Linked DNA regions of Solidesulfovibrio fructosivorans JJ]. The protein of the gene in region 2 binds, or shares a complex with, the protein of the main gene of each other region. Links are inferred from orthologs where the notes say so. Each region holds a gene or a part of one and is shown on either strand. Other genes may lie near its edges.

Region 1 (7,621 bases), on a different replicon or contig from region 2:
CCGCGCTCGACACGGCCGGTGACCACGGTGCCGCGGCCGGAGATGGAGAACACGTCCTCGATGGGCATGAGGAACGGCTTGTCCACGTCGCGCTTGGGCTCGGGGATGTACGCGTCGCAGGCGTCGAGCAGCTCGAAGATCGGCTTGGCGTCCGGGCTGTCCGGGCCTTCGGCCTCAAGGGCCTTCAGGGCCGAACCCTTGATGATCGGAATGTCGTCGCCGGGGAAGCCGTACTTGGTGAGCAGTTCGCGCACCTCGAGTTCGACCAGCTCGAGCAGTTCGGGGTCGTCGACCAGGTCGACCTTGTTCATGAAGACGACGAGCTGCGGCACGCCGACCTGACGGGCGAGCAGAATGTGCTCACGGGTCTGGGGCATGGGGCCGTCGGTTGCGGCCACCACGAGGATGCCGCCGTCCATCTGGGCCGCGCCGGTGATCATGTTCTTGATGTAGTCGGCGTGACCGGGGCAGTCGACGTGAGCGTAATGCCGCTTGTCGGTCTCGTACTCGACGTGGGCCGTGGCGATGGTGATGCCACGTTCCTTTTCCTCGGGCGCCTTGTCGATCTGGTCGAAAGGAATGTACTCGCCAAAACCCTTGAGGCTGGCCAGACGCGTGATGGCGGCCGTCAGCGTGGTCTTGCCGTGGTCGATGTGCCCGATGGTGCCGATGTTGACGTGCGGCTTTTTCCGCTCGAATTTCGCCTTGCCCATGTCGTCCCCCTGAACATCCGCGCTTGCGGATCGTTAATGTTCCACCTCGCCCGTCTCGCTACGGGCGTTATTTCTTCTTCATTATTTCCTCGGCCAGAGCGGCCGGGACCTTCTCGTAGTGGTCGAACTGCATGCTGAAGGTGGCCCGGCCCTGCGACTTGGAACGCAGGTCCGTGGCATACCCGAACATGGACGACAGGGGCACGTTGGCGGTGATGATCTGGGAGCCGGCCCGGGAATCCATCTTGGCGATGCGGCCGCGACGGCCGTTCAGGTCGCCCATGACGTCGCCCATGTATTCCTCCGGCGTCACCACTTCCACGGCCATGATCGGCTCAAGCAGCACCGGAGCGGCCTTGTGCACGGCCTCCTTGAAGCACTGGGAGGCGCAGATGAAAAACGCCTGCTCCGAGGAGTCGACTTCGTGGTAGGAGCCGAAGACCAGCTTGGCCCGGACATCCACCAGGGGGAAGCCGGCGATGACGCCGCCCTTCATGGCGTTCTGGATGCCTTTGTCGACGGCCGGGATGTATTCCTTGGGAATGACGCCGCCCACGATTCCATTGACGAACTCGTAGCCGCCGTCTTCCTTGGGTTCGATTTCCAGCACCACATGGCCGTACTGGCCGCGACCGCCGGTCTGCTTGACGTAGCGCAGATCGTTCTTGATCGGCTTGGTGATGGTCTCGCGGTAGGCGACCTGGGGCGCGCCGACATTGGCGTTGACACCGAACTCGCGCATCAGCCGGTCGACGATGATCTCCAGGTGCAGCTCGCCCATGCCGGCGATCAGGGTCTGGCCCGATTCCTCGTCGGACTTGACGCGGAAGGACGGGTCCTCCTTGGCCAGCTTGCCAAGCGCCTGGGACAGCGTGTCGCGGTCGGCCTTGGTCTTGGGCTCGATGGCGACCTCGATGACGGGCTCGGGGATGTTGAGCGACTCCAGGGCCACGGGGCGGTTGTCCGCGCACAGCGTGTCGCCGGTGGAGGTGATCTTCATGCCCACGGCGGCCACGATGTCGCCGGCGTCAGCGGACTTTATCTCTTCACGCTTGTTGGCATGCATCTTGAGCAGGCGGCCGATGCGCTCCTTTTTGCCGGTGTTGGCATTGAGAACGGTCATGCCGGACTCGATGCGGCCGGAATAGAGGCGCAGGAAGGTCAGGTGGCCGATGAACGGATCGCTCATGAGCTTGAAGGCCAGGGCGGCCAGGGGCGCGTTCACGTCGCAGGGGCACTCGATGATCTTTTCCTCGTCGTCGGGATCGTGGCCCTTGATGGGCGGGATGTCGACGGGAGACGGCAGGTAGTCGACCACGGCGTCGAGCAGGGGCTGCACGCCCTTGTTCTTGAATGCCGAGCCGCACAGCACCGGGCAGATGGCCAGGTTGATGGTGGCCTTGCGGATGCCGGCGATCAGTTCCTCGGGGGTGAGCTCCTCACCGCCGAGGTACTTCTCCATGAGGACCTCGTCTTCCTCGGCAATGGCCTCGACCATGTGCTGGTGCAGCTCTTCATAGCGCTCCATCAGCTCGGCCGGGATGTCCTTGTAGACATACTCCTTGCCCAGGGACTCGGTATCGAAATAGACGGCCTTGCCCTGGATCATGTCCACGACGCCCTGGAAATTCTCCTCGGCGCCGATGGGGATCTGCAGGGGCACGGGCTTGGCGCCCAGGCGGTCGCGGATCATGTCGACGCAACGGAAAAAGTCCGCGCCGACGCGGTCCATCTTATTGACGAAGCTCATGCGGGGAACGCTGTAGCGTTCGGCCTGCCGCCAGACCGTCTCGGACTGGGGTTCGACGCCGGAAACGGCATCGAACACGGCGACCGCCCCGTCGAGGACACGCAGAGACCGTTCCACCTCGATGGTAAAATCCACGTGGCCGGGCGTGTCGATGATGTTGATGCGATGGTCGCGCCAGAAACAGGTGGTGGCGGCGGAAGTGATCGTAATGCCGCGCTCCTGCTCCTGAACCATCCAGTCCATGGTGGCCTGGCCGTCATGGACCTCGCCGATCTTGTGCGACACCCCGGTGTAATACAGAATACGTTCGGTGGTGGTCGTCTTTCCGGCATCGATGTGTGCCATGATGCCGATATTGCGTTGCCGCTCAATGGGTACAGTCTTAGACACGACGCTATCCTTGTGCGACTACCACCGGTAATGGGCAAACGCCTTGTTGGCGTCGGCCATGCGGTGCGTATCCTCTTTCTTTTTCACGGCTCCGCCGCGATTGTGATAGGCATCCAGCAACTCGCCGGAAAGCTTCTCCGCCATGCCCTTCTCGCCCCGGGACCGGGCATTGCCCACCAGCCAGCGCAGGGCCAGGGTGAGCTGCCGCTCGGGCCGGACTTCCATGGGCACCTGATAGGTGGCGCCACCGACCCGACGGGGCTTGACTTCCATATGGGGCTTGACGTTGGCCACGGCCTTCTCGAAGGCCTTCAGCGGATCTTCGCCGGACTTCTCGGCCAGCACGTCCACGGCCTTGTAGAAAAGCCCCTCGGCCACGCCCCTCTTTCCGTCGTACATCAGACGGTTGATGAACTTGGTCACCAGATGGCTGCCGAACTTGGGATCGGGCAGCACCGAACGCTTGGAAACCGGACCTTTACGCGGCATACGCGTCTCTCCTTAACTTACTTGGGCCGTTTGGCGCCGTACTTGGAACGGCCCTGACGGCGGTCGGCAACGCCGGCGGTGTCGAGCGTGCCGCGGATGATATGATACCGGACGCCGGGAAGGTCTTTGACGCGGCCGCCCCGGATCATCACCACAGAGTGTTCCTGCAGGTTGTGGCCTTCGCCCGGGATGTAGGAGGTCACCTCGATGCCGTTGGTCAGGCGCACGCGGGCGACCTTACGCAAAGCCGAGTTCGGCTTTTTCGGCGTGGTGGTGTACACACGGGTGCACACACCCCGACGCTGCGGGCAGGCTTGCAGGGCGGGCGTCTTGCGGCGCTTGGTCACCTGGGCCCGCTCCTTGCGGATAAGCTGGTTGATCGTGGGCATAGCCGTCTCCGTTCAAAAAAATCGTAGTGTATGGCAAAGACAGAGGCATATAGACCCATCACCTACCCATGTCAAGCGGCGATGGGACGCTCCGTGAAAAAAACAGACCCTCCCGCTCCTGTGGGCGGGAGGGCCTGACTAATTACCCTAGTCGCCGACGTTTGTCAGCTAGAAAGTGATGCGAATGCCGCCGTGGCCACCCCAACCGTCCAGGCCGTGGTTGTCGAAGCCGATGCGCTGGTAGCGGCCGGCCAGCTCGAAGGCCACGTTCTGGGACAGGTTGACGGTGAAACCGAGGTCCACGGGAAGGGTCGGGTTGGAGAAGTTGCCGCGACCGCCGTTGCTGTAGAACGGCACCCGGTCGCCGGAGAAGAGGCCGCCGATGCCGGTGCCGATGTAGAAGGCGGCCTTCTCGGTGTGCACCGGGTAGAAGCGGATCAGAGCGTTGGCGCCAAAGGCCCAGGGATTCTGGGTGTAGCCGTCGTTGCGGGCCACGGCGTAGGCGAAGTTCCCCGCCGGGGTGTTATGGTCGATCTTGCGCTGGTTGAACGAATAGGCCAGGGCTTCCAGGCCGATGGACAGGCCGTCCATCACGAAGTAGCCGCCGCTGGCGCCGAAGGTGAGATAGGAATCGACTTCCTTCTGGCTCACGCCATAAAAACCGAATTCCGGCGTGACATACGCCGTGCCGGCCTCGCCCATGGCAAATGAACGGGACGGCACAGCGGCCAAGCCGATCATCACGGCCATAGCCAGTACCAATAATTTTTGCACACGCGCGTTCATGGCCTTCCTCCTTGTCTGGTCCTTAAACAGTGGCGTTTGCGACCTCGCGCGCTCCCCTACACGCCCTATGGGCGGGCTGTTTCGACGCGGGGCTTGTCTGAAGTTAGACATAAGTCGCCTTGCCGGATTGGCCAGGGGGACCGGGCGATTTCCTCCCCGGAATTTCTTTCCCCTGCCGGACTTCACGTTTTGCCTTCTAACAAACCCCATGACGTTGCGCAAGAGCCGCCTTCTCGCCCCCAAAACCTTGCCCTCACTTCCGGCATTGGGTATTCCTTAACCAGGAGCGCAGCCAGGGAGAACGCACGATGCCGAAAGCCAAAAAGCCCTTCGGGGTCGATCTGGAAGAGCAGCTTGCCACGTACAAGACCAAAATCGAGGAAGCGAAGAAGGAAGCCCAGGGCAAGGGTCCGGATTCTTTCGATCGCTGGACCGGGGAGCTCGAGCATCTACTCGACACCTACGACAAGGCCCGCTACAAATTGACCCTTTTGCGCAAGGGCGGCGGCGACGCTTTGGCCGAATTGCGCGAGGGTTTCGAATCCGCCCTCGGCGACCTCAAGGCGGCCTTGCGCCGGGCCAGAAGCAAATTTTAGGAAGAGGTCCCGGGCTTCCCCTCCCCTTCTCCCAGGCTCGCTGCCGACGCCTGCCCGCCTCCCTTTTCCAGGCAAGAAGGGCGACCGCCGGGTCGCCCTTCTTGCCTGTCCGGGAGAAGCATCCTTCCCCCGCATGTCCCGCTTCCGCCTAGGCCTCCACGGAAAGCCCGCCGCTGCCTGAATCGGATTTCGTTTGCGATTGCGCGGAACCGTAGCGGTTCGCGCCATAACGGTGGAGGTATTGGCCGGTGATGTCGGCCAGGCTGTCCGCATCCGGCACATTCGAGCCGAAGCTGCTGCCCTTGGCCGAGCGCGAAAAGGGGATGTCCTTGGTCTTTTGGCTTACAATTTTGCCATTGACGTCCGTGACCGTAATGGTCTCCTGCATGCTCTCGGAAGTGAACGTCGTGGTCACGGTGGTCGTGGTGCTGTCGTTGTCGGACGACTCGGAGCCGCCGGAGGACGACGCCCCGGAGGCGGAGGAACCGCCCGACGCGCCGGCGCCGCCCGACGTGGAGTCGGCCGAGGCGACGCTCGTTGCCGGCGACGTGGTCGAAGACGTGGTGGACAACAGGTTGCCGTCGGCATCGTAGCTTTCGCTTTCAGCCACGGAACCGCCGTCGGGGCCGTTGCGGGTGACGGAGCTCGTGACGCTGCCGTCGGCGGCGGTAAGGTGGGTGCGGCGTTCCAGGACGTTGCCATCGGCATTGGTGAGGGTGTCCGTGACCTTGAAGCCGTCATCGGTGTTCTCGCCGTTGATGGTCCGGGTGGACGTGTTGCCCCCCGGGTCGGTCATGGTCATGACCGTGGTGAACGAACCATCGGCGTTTTCGGTCGTTTTTTCGGTGCCGACCACCTTGCCTTCGGCATTGGTCATGGTGACGTTGCGCGTGGTGCTGCCGTCGTCATTTTTGGTTTCAGTCGCGCTGCGGGTCAGTTCGGGCCGACCGGTCCCTTGCATGAAGGGGGGAGGCGGCATGCCGGCTTCCCCCGACGCCTCGGCCTGGCCGGACGCGGTAAGGGAACCGGTTTCCATATCATAGGACAATCCGGTGCCGTTTAGAAGCGCGGTAAGGATGTCGTTGAAGCTTCCGACGGAGCTGGTCGTGGACGCGGAGGCGTCGGAAGAAGTTGCCGACGTGCCGTCGGTGGCGTCGCTTCCCTGCGACAGGAGACTCAGGATGGACGACTGGCTGGAACGGGTCTGCCCGTAGCTGGCAAGCAGCTGCTGGAGCCAATTGTCGCCGGATGATTGCCCAATGGACTGGACGCTCATGCCAAACCTCCCGGGGGGCGGAATTTTTTGCCGGGTGCATCGCTCCCCGCCGTGAGATAGGCAAAAGCCGTGCCTGAAAAAGGAAAGGGCTTCCGACGCTGGCGGCGTCAAACGGTTACAAGCAACGTGCGGGCCAGAGCCTGTTTCGCCGCCCGTGGGAAGGCCATAACGCCAAAGGGGAAGGACCCCGCGACGGCAAGGCCCTTCCCCCGCTTTTTCACCATCAAGCCTAGAGGCTGTCGATCTCGATCTCGTATTCGAGCCCGTAGCCACGCCCCAGGCACAAGCCTTTTTCGCAGGAAAAATCCTTGGGCGTGTACTCGTTGGAGCCTGGCGCCTCGGGCAACAGCCCCATGCGCTGATAGCACTCGGCGACAAGTTCGCTGCAGAAAAGCGAACTCAGGTCTTCCTTGTTTTCACCAAAGAACCCGTCGTACAGGGATTTGATCAATTCGATGAGGTGCTTTTCGTAAGGCCTGCCGCTCACCTCGTGCCGGAAGGCGTTGAGCGCGAACACCATGTCGTCTTCGAGGGGTTTGCTGAGCGGACGCACGGCGATCTCGTAGCCCTGGGCGAAACAGCGCTCCAGGCGCTCGGAGAGCTCCACGCGCTGCACGCCCTTGGTGAGCTTGCCCGTGTCGGCATCCTTGACGTTGCAAAGCGTTGTCGCCTCCCAGCAAAAGACCGACCCCTGCGGGTCCAGTGGGCTGCAAAACCGGTAAACCATGCCGACATGGGACCACTTGCTTTTGGAAAAAAACTTGATTCCTTCGGAAATCCTGCTCTTTCCCGAGAAAAGAAGAATATCGCCCGTCTTCAACCGCTCCCGAACGCCCTGGTATTGCATACCGTCCTCCTTTTTCGATCGCAGCTCCTTTTGAAAAGACTTGTCCCCGTAAATTCCAGACTCCCCGGTCTCCGTCCCGCTGGCGGCGGGAAGCCGGCGGCCCGGCCGGGCTACCCGGCAAAGCGCACTTTTCGCCATAGCATGATTCGATATTATATCAAATAGTCTACGTCAATTTATTTAAGGCATCCCTGGCGACAGGAGACCGCAACCGCGAAAAGCCCGGTCCGACAATCGTCGAACCGGGCTTTTCGGAGGTTCTCCCGCCAACCGGGCGCGGGGGATAGCTTTTCCGGGGCAACACGACAGGCCTTGCCCCGAAACACCCGCCTCCCCGGAAAAGGCCGCGAACAAGGGGCCCCCGCCCCTTTTGAGAGGTTTCCCT
Region 2 (7,713 bases):
CGACCTGGAAGCCGGGCTGGGCCGGGAAGCGGCGCTTTCGGTCATGCAGTCGAGCGGCGGGCTCATCACCGCCCAAACGGCCCGCCACGAGCCGGTGCGCACGATCCTTTCCGGCCCGGCCGGCGGGGTCGTTGCCGCCTTGGCCGTGGGCAAGGCCGCCGGTTTCGACAGCCTCATCACCTTCGACATGGGCGGCACCTCCACCGACGTTTCGCTTCTCGACGGCGGTCTGTCCGTGGCCATGGAAACGCGCCTTGCCGGCCTGCCGATCAAGACGCCCATGATCGACATCCACACCGTGGGCGCGGGCGGCGGCTCGTTGGCCGCCCTCGACGTCGGCGGGGCGCTGACCGTCGGGCCTCAAAGCGCCGGGGCCGATCCCGGGCCGGCCTGCTACGGCAGGGGCGAGGGGCTGACCGTCACCGACGCCAACCTTTTTCTCGGCCGGCTTGCCCCGGATCATTTCCTTGGCGGCGGAATGGCGCTTGCCTCCGATCGCCTGCCGCCGTTGTTCAAGCGCCTGGGCGCGGCGGCCGGCCTGACGCCGGTCGAAGCGGCCGAGGGCATCGTGGCCGTGGCCGAGGCGGCCATGGAGCGGGCCATCCGGGTCATCTCCGTGGAGCGCGGCCATGATCCGGCGGATTTCGCGCTGCTTTCCTACGGCGGCGCGGGCGGGCTCCACGCCGTGTCCCTGGCCCGGCTGCTCGGCGTCCAAACGGTTGTCGTGCCGCGCCATCCGGGTCTCTTTTCTGCCCTTGGCATGCTTCACGCCGATATCGTCAAGGATTTTTCCGAAACCGTCATGCTGTCTTCGGACAAGATCGACGTGTTCGAGCTGGCCGGGCTTTTCGGCTCCCTGGAGGAAAAAGCCCGCCAGGGCATGGCGGCCGAAGGTCTGGACGGCGGCGACATCGTGCTCGAGCGCCAGCTCGACATGCGCTACAAAGGCCAGTCCCACGAATTGCCCATTCGTTTCGTGGCCGACCCCTTCACCGCCTTTCACAACCGCCACGAGGACATTTTCGGCTTCAAGGACCGCAAGGCCGTCATCGAAGTCGTCACGCTTCGCATCCGGGCGCGCGCCGTTCAGGAGAAGCCGCCGTTCAAGGAGGCCGATCACCTTGTCGCGGCGGTGTCCGAGGAGGCCAAGCTCGGCGAACGCCCCCTCGTTTGGCGCACCCGCGAGATCGCGGCCCAGTGGTACGACCGGGAAAAGCTCGCCCCCGGCAACCGCATCCTCGGTCCGGCGCTCATCGCCGAAATTTCGGCCACCACCTTCGTTCCGCCCAAGGCCGAGGCACGCGTGGACGGCTTCGGCAACATCGTCATCGACACGCATGCCGAAGGATGAGGGCGGAGAGGTGAGAGAGGAAGCCTCCGGCGGCCAGGGGGAAACTTTTTGGAAAAAGTTTCCCCCTGGACCCTCTTCAAAAACTTTCCATGGGGGGGAGGGGGGAATGGCTTTTTCGTCCCTTGACGGGGTAGGCTCTATCCCCAGGCCCTTCCAGCGTTCGGCCATGGAGTTGCGGCAGGATTGCTCCCGGGCATGGCGCGTGGTCAGGGCCATGGCTTGCTGCCGGTGATGGGGCGTTGTGACTGGGGCCGGCGGGGGCAGGGCGGACGCGAAGGCGTATTCTTCAAATATGCGCCGCGCGCGGCTGTCCCGCCCCCGCCGGCCCGCCAAAGAAACCAGACCCGGCAGGCCGGGCAGGGTGGCGGAAAATTAGGCAACAGCGCCTTGAAACCGGGTGGCTGACGGGGGCGTCGGGATGCTTGTTATCGGCACGCCATGTTATGGCGGGGTGGTCACGCTGCCCTACATGCTCTCCATGTTGGCGCTCAAGGATGTGCTCAACGCCGCGAAGGTTCCGTTTCGCCTGCTGACGCCCGCCAACGACAGTCTCATCACCCGGGTCCGCAATTCCATCGCCAACACCTTCCTGCGCGACGAGCGGGCCACGCATCTGCTTTTCATCGACGCGGACATCGAGTTCGTTCCGGCCATGGTGCCCCGGCTGCTCGGCAGCGGCAAGGACGTGGTCTGCGGCGTCTATCCGGTCAAGGGTCTGCGTCTGGACCGCGTCATGGCGCAACCGGCGGGGGCCACGCCCCAGGCGGCCGAGGCGGCCAGCCTGGATTACGCGGTCAAGCTCAAGCCCGGCTGCCACATGGACGCCCAGGGATTTCTGGAAGTGGAGTACGCGGCCACGGGGTTCATGATGGTGAGCCGCCGGGCGCTGACGCGCCTGATGGACGCCTATCCGGACTTGCGCTATCGCTATAGTTGCACCAATGAGGAGCCGGCGGACAATTTCGCCTTTTTCGATACGGCCATTGATCCGCAAACGCGCGACTATCTGCCCGAGGATTATGCCTTTTGCAAACGCTGGCGCGACATCGGCGGACAGGTGTTCGTCAGCGTGCCCGGCCGCTTCGCCCACCATGGCGGTAAGGCGTATATTGGAGATTTTGCAATGTATTTGCGAGATGTTACGAAGAAACATACGCATAAATAATTGTTTATTAGGTGAGGATACTGTGGATACTGCGATTCTACTTTCTGTTGTTAAAGTATTGCAAAATGACTATGTAACATTTGATATCGGAGGTAGGCTTAATGCTTTAATTGAAATGCTTAGTGAATTTGAGCGTAATTCAGCAACCGTCGATAATAGTAAGTTTGAAGAATCGACTACAAACTTATTGGAAGCGCTTGATGATTTAAAATTGAACAAGCCATGCCTTTATCAGGAAGTTGTTCTGAATGAAATAAAAGCTTTTGAGTGGCTTGGTGATGAATTAAAAGAGAAAATAAAATCTATCATTAAAAATTATGCAAACAACAGAAAATTAATGATACAAGTGTTGTTGGATTTGAAAGCCAAATTCAACATGTATTTGGCTTCTCTTAACTCTTTGATCAGTGGATTTGCAAGGGTTGGCATTGAGGAGTATGTCCTCTTAGACAATGATGCAAAGATAGTCGTTGTATTTCAGGAAGATATATCGCATTTTTCGCTTGATGCTTTAGAAAAGGAATTTCGTGAACTAAAGAAGACTCTTAACTTTATGTCTGAAATAGTTGGAGATCAAAAAAAAGCTTTTACAGTGTCTTCGATTGGGTCAACTGATTTTACACTTATTATTGATTCTGGATTTAAGACGGCAGCGTTTTTTGCTGCTACAGTAACTTTTTGTTTAAAGATATATAAAGATTACTTGGATATTTTGTTGAAAAGAAAAGAGTTGAAAAAGATGGATTTTCCTGTCGAAGTTATTGAAAAAATAGTATCGGTTAGTGAAGAGATGAAAAATAAAAGAAAAAATGATTTTGTTGAAAATATTATTGCAAAGTATCTGGATAATAATTCTGGTATTGATAGCGGGAGAAAGAGTGAGTTGGTGAATGCAGTTGCTGGTGTTTTGGATGATGTATCTAAAAAAATTGAATCCGGAGTTAGTTTTGATGTAGTGAGTCGTGCTGCTGAGGATGGTATCAAGGGGGCTGGGGATGGAAGTGCTTCGTTTGATGATGCTGTGGCTGCTTTAAAATCTGCTCAAAATGAAATAAAATAACTTAAACTTGATAAGAATATTCTTTTGGCAATAAGCGAATCTAAATAAAGGTTGATCATGAACATCACTCCGATTACCCTGGAAGTCTTCAAGAACAAGTTCGCTTCGGTGGCCGAGGAAATGGGCATGGCGCTGACCCGCGCCGCCTTTTCCCCGAACATCAAGGAACGTCGCGACTTCTCCTGCGCCGTGTTCGACGCCAAGGGCGACATGGTGGCCCAGGCCGCCCATATTCCCGTTCATCTCGGCTCCATGCCGCTTTCCGTGGCCTCCATCATCGAAGCGCTGGAACTGGCCCCGGGCGAAATGGCCATGCTCAACGATCCGTTTCGGGGCGGCACCCACCTGCCCGACATCACGCTTGTCGCCCCGGTCTACGCCGGCACCGACGCCCCGGTCTTCTACGTCGCCAACCGCGCCCACCACGCCGACGTCGGCGGCATGGCCCCCGGCTCCATGCCCCTTTCCACCTCCATATTCCAGGAAGGCCTCGTCATACCGCCGGTGAAAATCGTCGTGGGCGGCGAAATCGTCCCGGACGTCATGAACCTCTTCCTGGCCAACGTGCGCACCCCGGCCGAGCGGCAGGGAGATTTCGCCGCCCAGATCATGGCCAACCGCACCGGCGTCGCCCGCATGGAAGCCCTGGTCAAGGCCCACAGCCTGGAGACCGTGACCGCCATGGCCGAGGCGCTCATGGACTACGCCGAGCGGCTCATGATCGCGACCATCGCCGCCATGCCCGACGGCTCCTACGAAGCCGAGGACAGCCTGGACGACGACGGTGTCGGCGGCCAGGACGTCGCCGTGCGCCTGACGCTTTCCATCGGCGGCGAGGAGGCGGAACTCGATTTCACGGACAGCGATCCCCAAACGGCGGGCTGCGTCAACGCGGTGGGCGCCATCGCCGTCTCGGCCGCGCTCTACGTGTTCCGCTGCCTGGCCGGCGGCAACGCCCCGACCAACGCCGGCTGCCTGCGCCCCATCATCGTGCGCACGGCAGCCGGCACCTTGGTCGATGCCCGCTTTCCGGCGGCCGTGGCCGGCGGCAACGTCGAAACCTCCCAGCGCATTGTGGACGTGATCCTGGCCGCTCTGGCCAAGGCGCTGCCCGGGCGCATTCCCGCCGCCTCGCAAGGCACCATGAACAACGTGGCCATGGGCGGCTTCGACCCGCGCGTCAAAAAATCTTTCACCTACTACGAGACCCTTGCCGGCGGGGCCGGGGCCGATGCGAAGGGCCCGGGACAGTCTGCCGTGCACTCCCACATGACCAATACCCTCAATACGCCCGTCGAGGCGCTGGAATATGCCTACCCGCTGCGCGTCACGCGCTATGCGATCCGCCAGGGTTCCGGCGGTCCGGGCCAACATCCCGGCGGCGACGGGCTGGTGCGCGAGATCGAAGCCCTCGCCCCCATGGAGGTGACCGTGCTCTCCGACCGGCGTTTTCGCGGCCCCTGGGGCCTGGACGGGGGCGGGGAGGGCGCTTCCGGCGTCAATACCGTGACGCGGCGAAACGGCGAGATGGTCATGCCCGGCAAGTTTCACGTGCGCCTGCGCAAAGGCGACCGGCTGCGCATCGAAACCCCCGGCGGCGGGGGCTACGGCGTGATGGGGTAGGGCGAAGAGATGAACCGGGGGCAACTTTTCTGAAGAAAAGTTTCCCCCCGCCCCCCTTCAAAAGACTTTAATAGTAAAAAAAGCATATTATCCGGCACATGCTTTCACCGTTATAAAATTTCGGAAGGGGAGAGCGCGAGAGGGGGAACCCTTTTTAAAGGGTTCCCCCTCTCGCAAAATCTTTCCATCCTTTCTCCCTCTTCCGATCGCGATGTCTCGGGTTTTTGTTCTTTCCTTTCTTTCTTTCTTCGTGTAGTATTGCCTATTTCGTATTCGCAACATCACGCCCCGATCGATCCGAAATCCGCCCGCCGGACCCGGCAAGGGCGATAATCCTGGAGGAAGCCTTGGAATATAACGTCAATCAGATTTCGCCTGTCAAAACACAGGTCAACGTCACCGTCCCCGCCGAGGAGGCGGATGCCGCCCTGGCTACTGCCGTCGCCCTGTACCGCTCCAAGGCCGACATCAAGGGCTTCCGCAAGGGCAAGGTGCCCGCCAGCGTCATCGAGTCGCGCTTCAAGAAGGAAATCACCGCCGAGGCCACCACCGACCTCATAAACGTCCATATCAACGAGATCATGGGCGAGCTCAAGCTCTCGCCGCTTTCCGGCCTGGACGTGAGCGACGCCGCGCTCCAGAAGGGCGAGTCCCTGGAATACACCTTCACCTTCGAGCACGCTCCGGCCTTCGATCTGCCCGAGTACAAGGGCCAGGCCATCGAGGAAGAGGAAGTCGTAATCGGCGACGCCGAAATCGACGCCGTGGTCGAGCGCGTGCGCAAGAATCTGGCCGAGGTCAAGCCCATTGCCGACGCCCGTCCGGCAATGGATGGCGAGGTCGTTTCCGTCACCTTCGAGGCCTTTGAAAACGGCGAGCCCATTCCCGGCGTGCGCGCCGAGAATTTCGAGCTGAGCCTTGGCGAAGGCCAGGCCCTGCCCGAGTTCGAGGCCCTCATCAAGACCATTCCGGCCGGCGAGGAGGGCTCTTCCGAGATGACCTTCCCGGCCGACTTCATCAATACCGATCTGGCCGGCCGCACCGTGCTCATGAAAGTGGCCGTGCACGTGATCAAGGAACGCCTTTTGCCCGAGGTGGACGACGAGCTGGCGAAAAAAGCCGGCAACTTCGAAAACCTGGACAAGATGCGCGAAGCCATTACCATGTCCTACAAGAAATCCCGCGAGGACCTGCACCGCTCCTCGGCCCAGAAAAAGCTGCTGGACAACCTCCTGGCCCAGGTGGAGTTTCCCCTGCCGGAGTCCGTGGTGGAGCAGCAGCTTTCCAGCATGGCCGACGATTTCGTGCAGAAGCTGGAGCGGCAGGGCAAGAGCCTCGCCGGCGTGGGAAAGACCATGGAGGACCTGGAAGCCGAGCTCAAGCCCAAGGCCGAGGAGCTGGTCAAAACCCAGATTTTCCTCGCCGCCGTGGCCGCCAAAGAGGAGCTCTCCGTCAGCCCGCAGGAGATGGACGCGTTTTTCTACCGCCTGTCCACCCAGACCGGGCAGGACGTGGTGCTGCTCAAGCGCTACTACGAGGATAACGGGCTTATGATCCTGGTGCGCGACAAGCTGCTGGCGGACAAGGCCGCCGACTTCATTTACGCCAATGCCCTTGTGACCAAGGTGCCGGCCACTGAAAAGCCGGAGGAAGACGACAAGGGGTATGGCGTGCGCGAGTAGCGCGTCACAAGCTGGCTTCTTTTTTGCATGACCTGTAATGCGGTCATGGTGGGCGAAACGGCGGCAGCCCGTCGTTTCGCCCGGAACCCCAACCCCTGCGGTCGCGGCGAAGGCGGCTGGCGACAAACATAATTGTCGCACCGTGTCGCCCTCCGGCGCAAAAAGGGAGCACAATGACTACCGTCCCTATTGTCATAGAAACCACGGGCCGTTCCGAACGGGCCTACGACATCTATTCGCGTCTGTTAAAAGACCGCATCATCCTGCTCGGCAGCGCGGTGGACGATTACGTCGCCAACCTGATTTGCGCCCAGCTGCTCTTTCTCGAGTCCGAGGACCCGGAAAAGGAAATTTCCCTGTACATCAATTCCCCGGGCGGCGTCGTTTCGGCCGGGCTGGCCATCTACGACACCATGCAGTACGTCATGCCGCCGGTTTCCACGTTGTGCATGGGCCAGGCCGCCAGCATGGGCGCGCTGCTCCTTTGCGCCGGCGCCACCGGCACGCGTTACGCCCTGCCCCACAGCCGCATCATGATCCACCAGCCTTCGGGCGGCTTCCAGGGGCAGGCCACGGATATCGAGATCCACGCCAGGGAGACCAGACGCACCCGCGAGGCGCTCAACGAGATCATGGCCAAGCACACCGGCCAGCCCATTGAGAAGATCCAGGTCGACACCGAGCGCGACAATTTCATGAGCGCCGAGGAAGCCGTGGCCTACGGCCTCGTCGATAAGGTGTTTGCCTCCAGGGAACCTGTTGCGAAAACGGAATCCGGGGACGCCTAACCGCGCCTTGGGTTTCGCTTAAATGGCCCGGAGGCCCGGGCAAA

What was found.
Region 1: the proteins of tig (region 2) and rpsG are in contact, whole or in part, in a crystal structure (PDB 3GTY), measured with the Thermotoga maritima proteins. The link is inferred for Solidesulfovibrio fructosivorans JJ] from one-to-one orthologs. Residues at the interface, in WP_004081061.1 of Thermotoga maritima: Glu122, Val124, Val129, Leu130, Tyr133, Glu188, Gly259, Ile262, Tyr263, Glu266, Ser270, Glu273, Gln274, Glu277, Arg308, Gln311, Ile312, Ser315, Tyr316, Glu325, Arg329, Arg336, Leu363, Phe366, Trp367, Arg373, Leu377, Arg381, Leu384, Glu387; in WP_004081843.1 of Thermotoga maritima: Lys34, Lys52, Lys55, Glu59, Arg62, Gln63, Glu66, Asn67, Lys69, Val71, Arg95, Ala109, Lys110, Lys111, Gly112, Arg113, Pro114, Glu117, Glu121, Ile124, Ala125, Tyr127, Asn128, Asn129, Thr130, Gly131, Lys135, Asp139, Arg142, Met143.

The regions. Positions count from the first base shown.
Region 1 is NZ_AECZ01000009.1:118,891-126,511, reverse strand. Bases 1,608-4,504 are described here. They hold rpsG (30S ribosomal protein S7), read right to left. Parts: upstream 3,343-4,504; coding sequence 2,872-3,342; downstream 1,608-2,871. Other genes in these bases: DESFRDRAFT_RS08475 (outer membrane beta-barrel protein), read right to left, coding at 3,900-4,504; rpsL (30S ribosomal protein S12), read right to left, coding at 3,360-3,731; fusA (elongation factor G), read right to left, coding at 1,608-2,853. Outside these bases: tuf (elongation factor Tu), read right to left, coding at 1-713; more of fusA, read right to left, coding at 781-1,607; more of DESFRDRAFT_RS08475, read right to left, coding at 4,505-4,517; DESFRDRAFT_RS08470 (sll1863 family stress response protein), read left to right, coding at 4,826-5,113; DESFRDRAFT_RS08465 (hypothetical protein), read right to left, coding at 5,262-6,389; DESFRDRAFT_RS08460 (C40 family peptidase), read right to left, coding at 6,619-7,236.
Region 2 is NZ_AECZ01000039.1:25,356-33,068, forward strand. The notes cover bases 4,725-7,713. They hold tig (trigger factor), read left to right. Parts: upstream 4,725-5,546; coding sequence 5,547-6,881; downstream 6,882-7,713. Other genes in these bases: DESFRDRAFT_RS18260 (hydantoinase B/oxoprolinase family protein), read left to right, coding at 4,725-5,199; clpP (ATP-dependent Clp endopeptidase proteolytic subunit ClpP), read left to right, coding at 7,055-7,669. Also shown: DESFRDRAFT_RS18250 (hydantoinase/oxoprolinase family protein), read left to right, coding at 1-1,351; DESFRDRAFT_RS18255 (hypothetical protein), read left to right, coding at 1,770-2,516; DESFRDRAFT_RS22400 (hypothetical protein), read left to right, coding at 2,539-3,576; more of DESFRDRAFT_RS18260, read left to right, coding at 3,634-4,724. UniProt on the Bacillus subtilis protein: Involved in protein export. Acts as a chaperone by maintaining the newly synthesized protein in an open conformation. Functions as a peptidyl-prolyl cis-trans isomerase.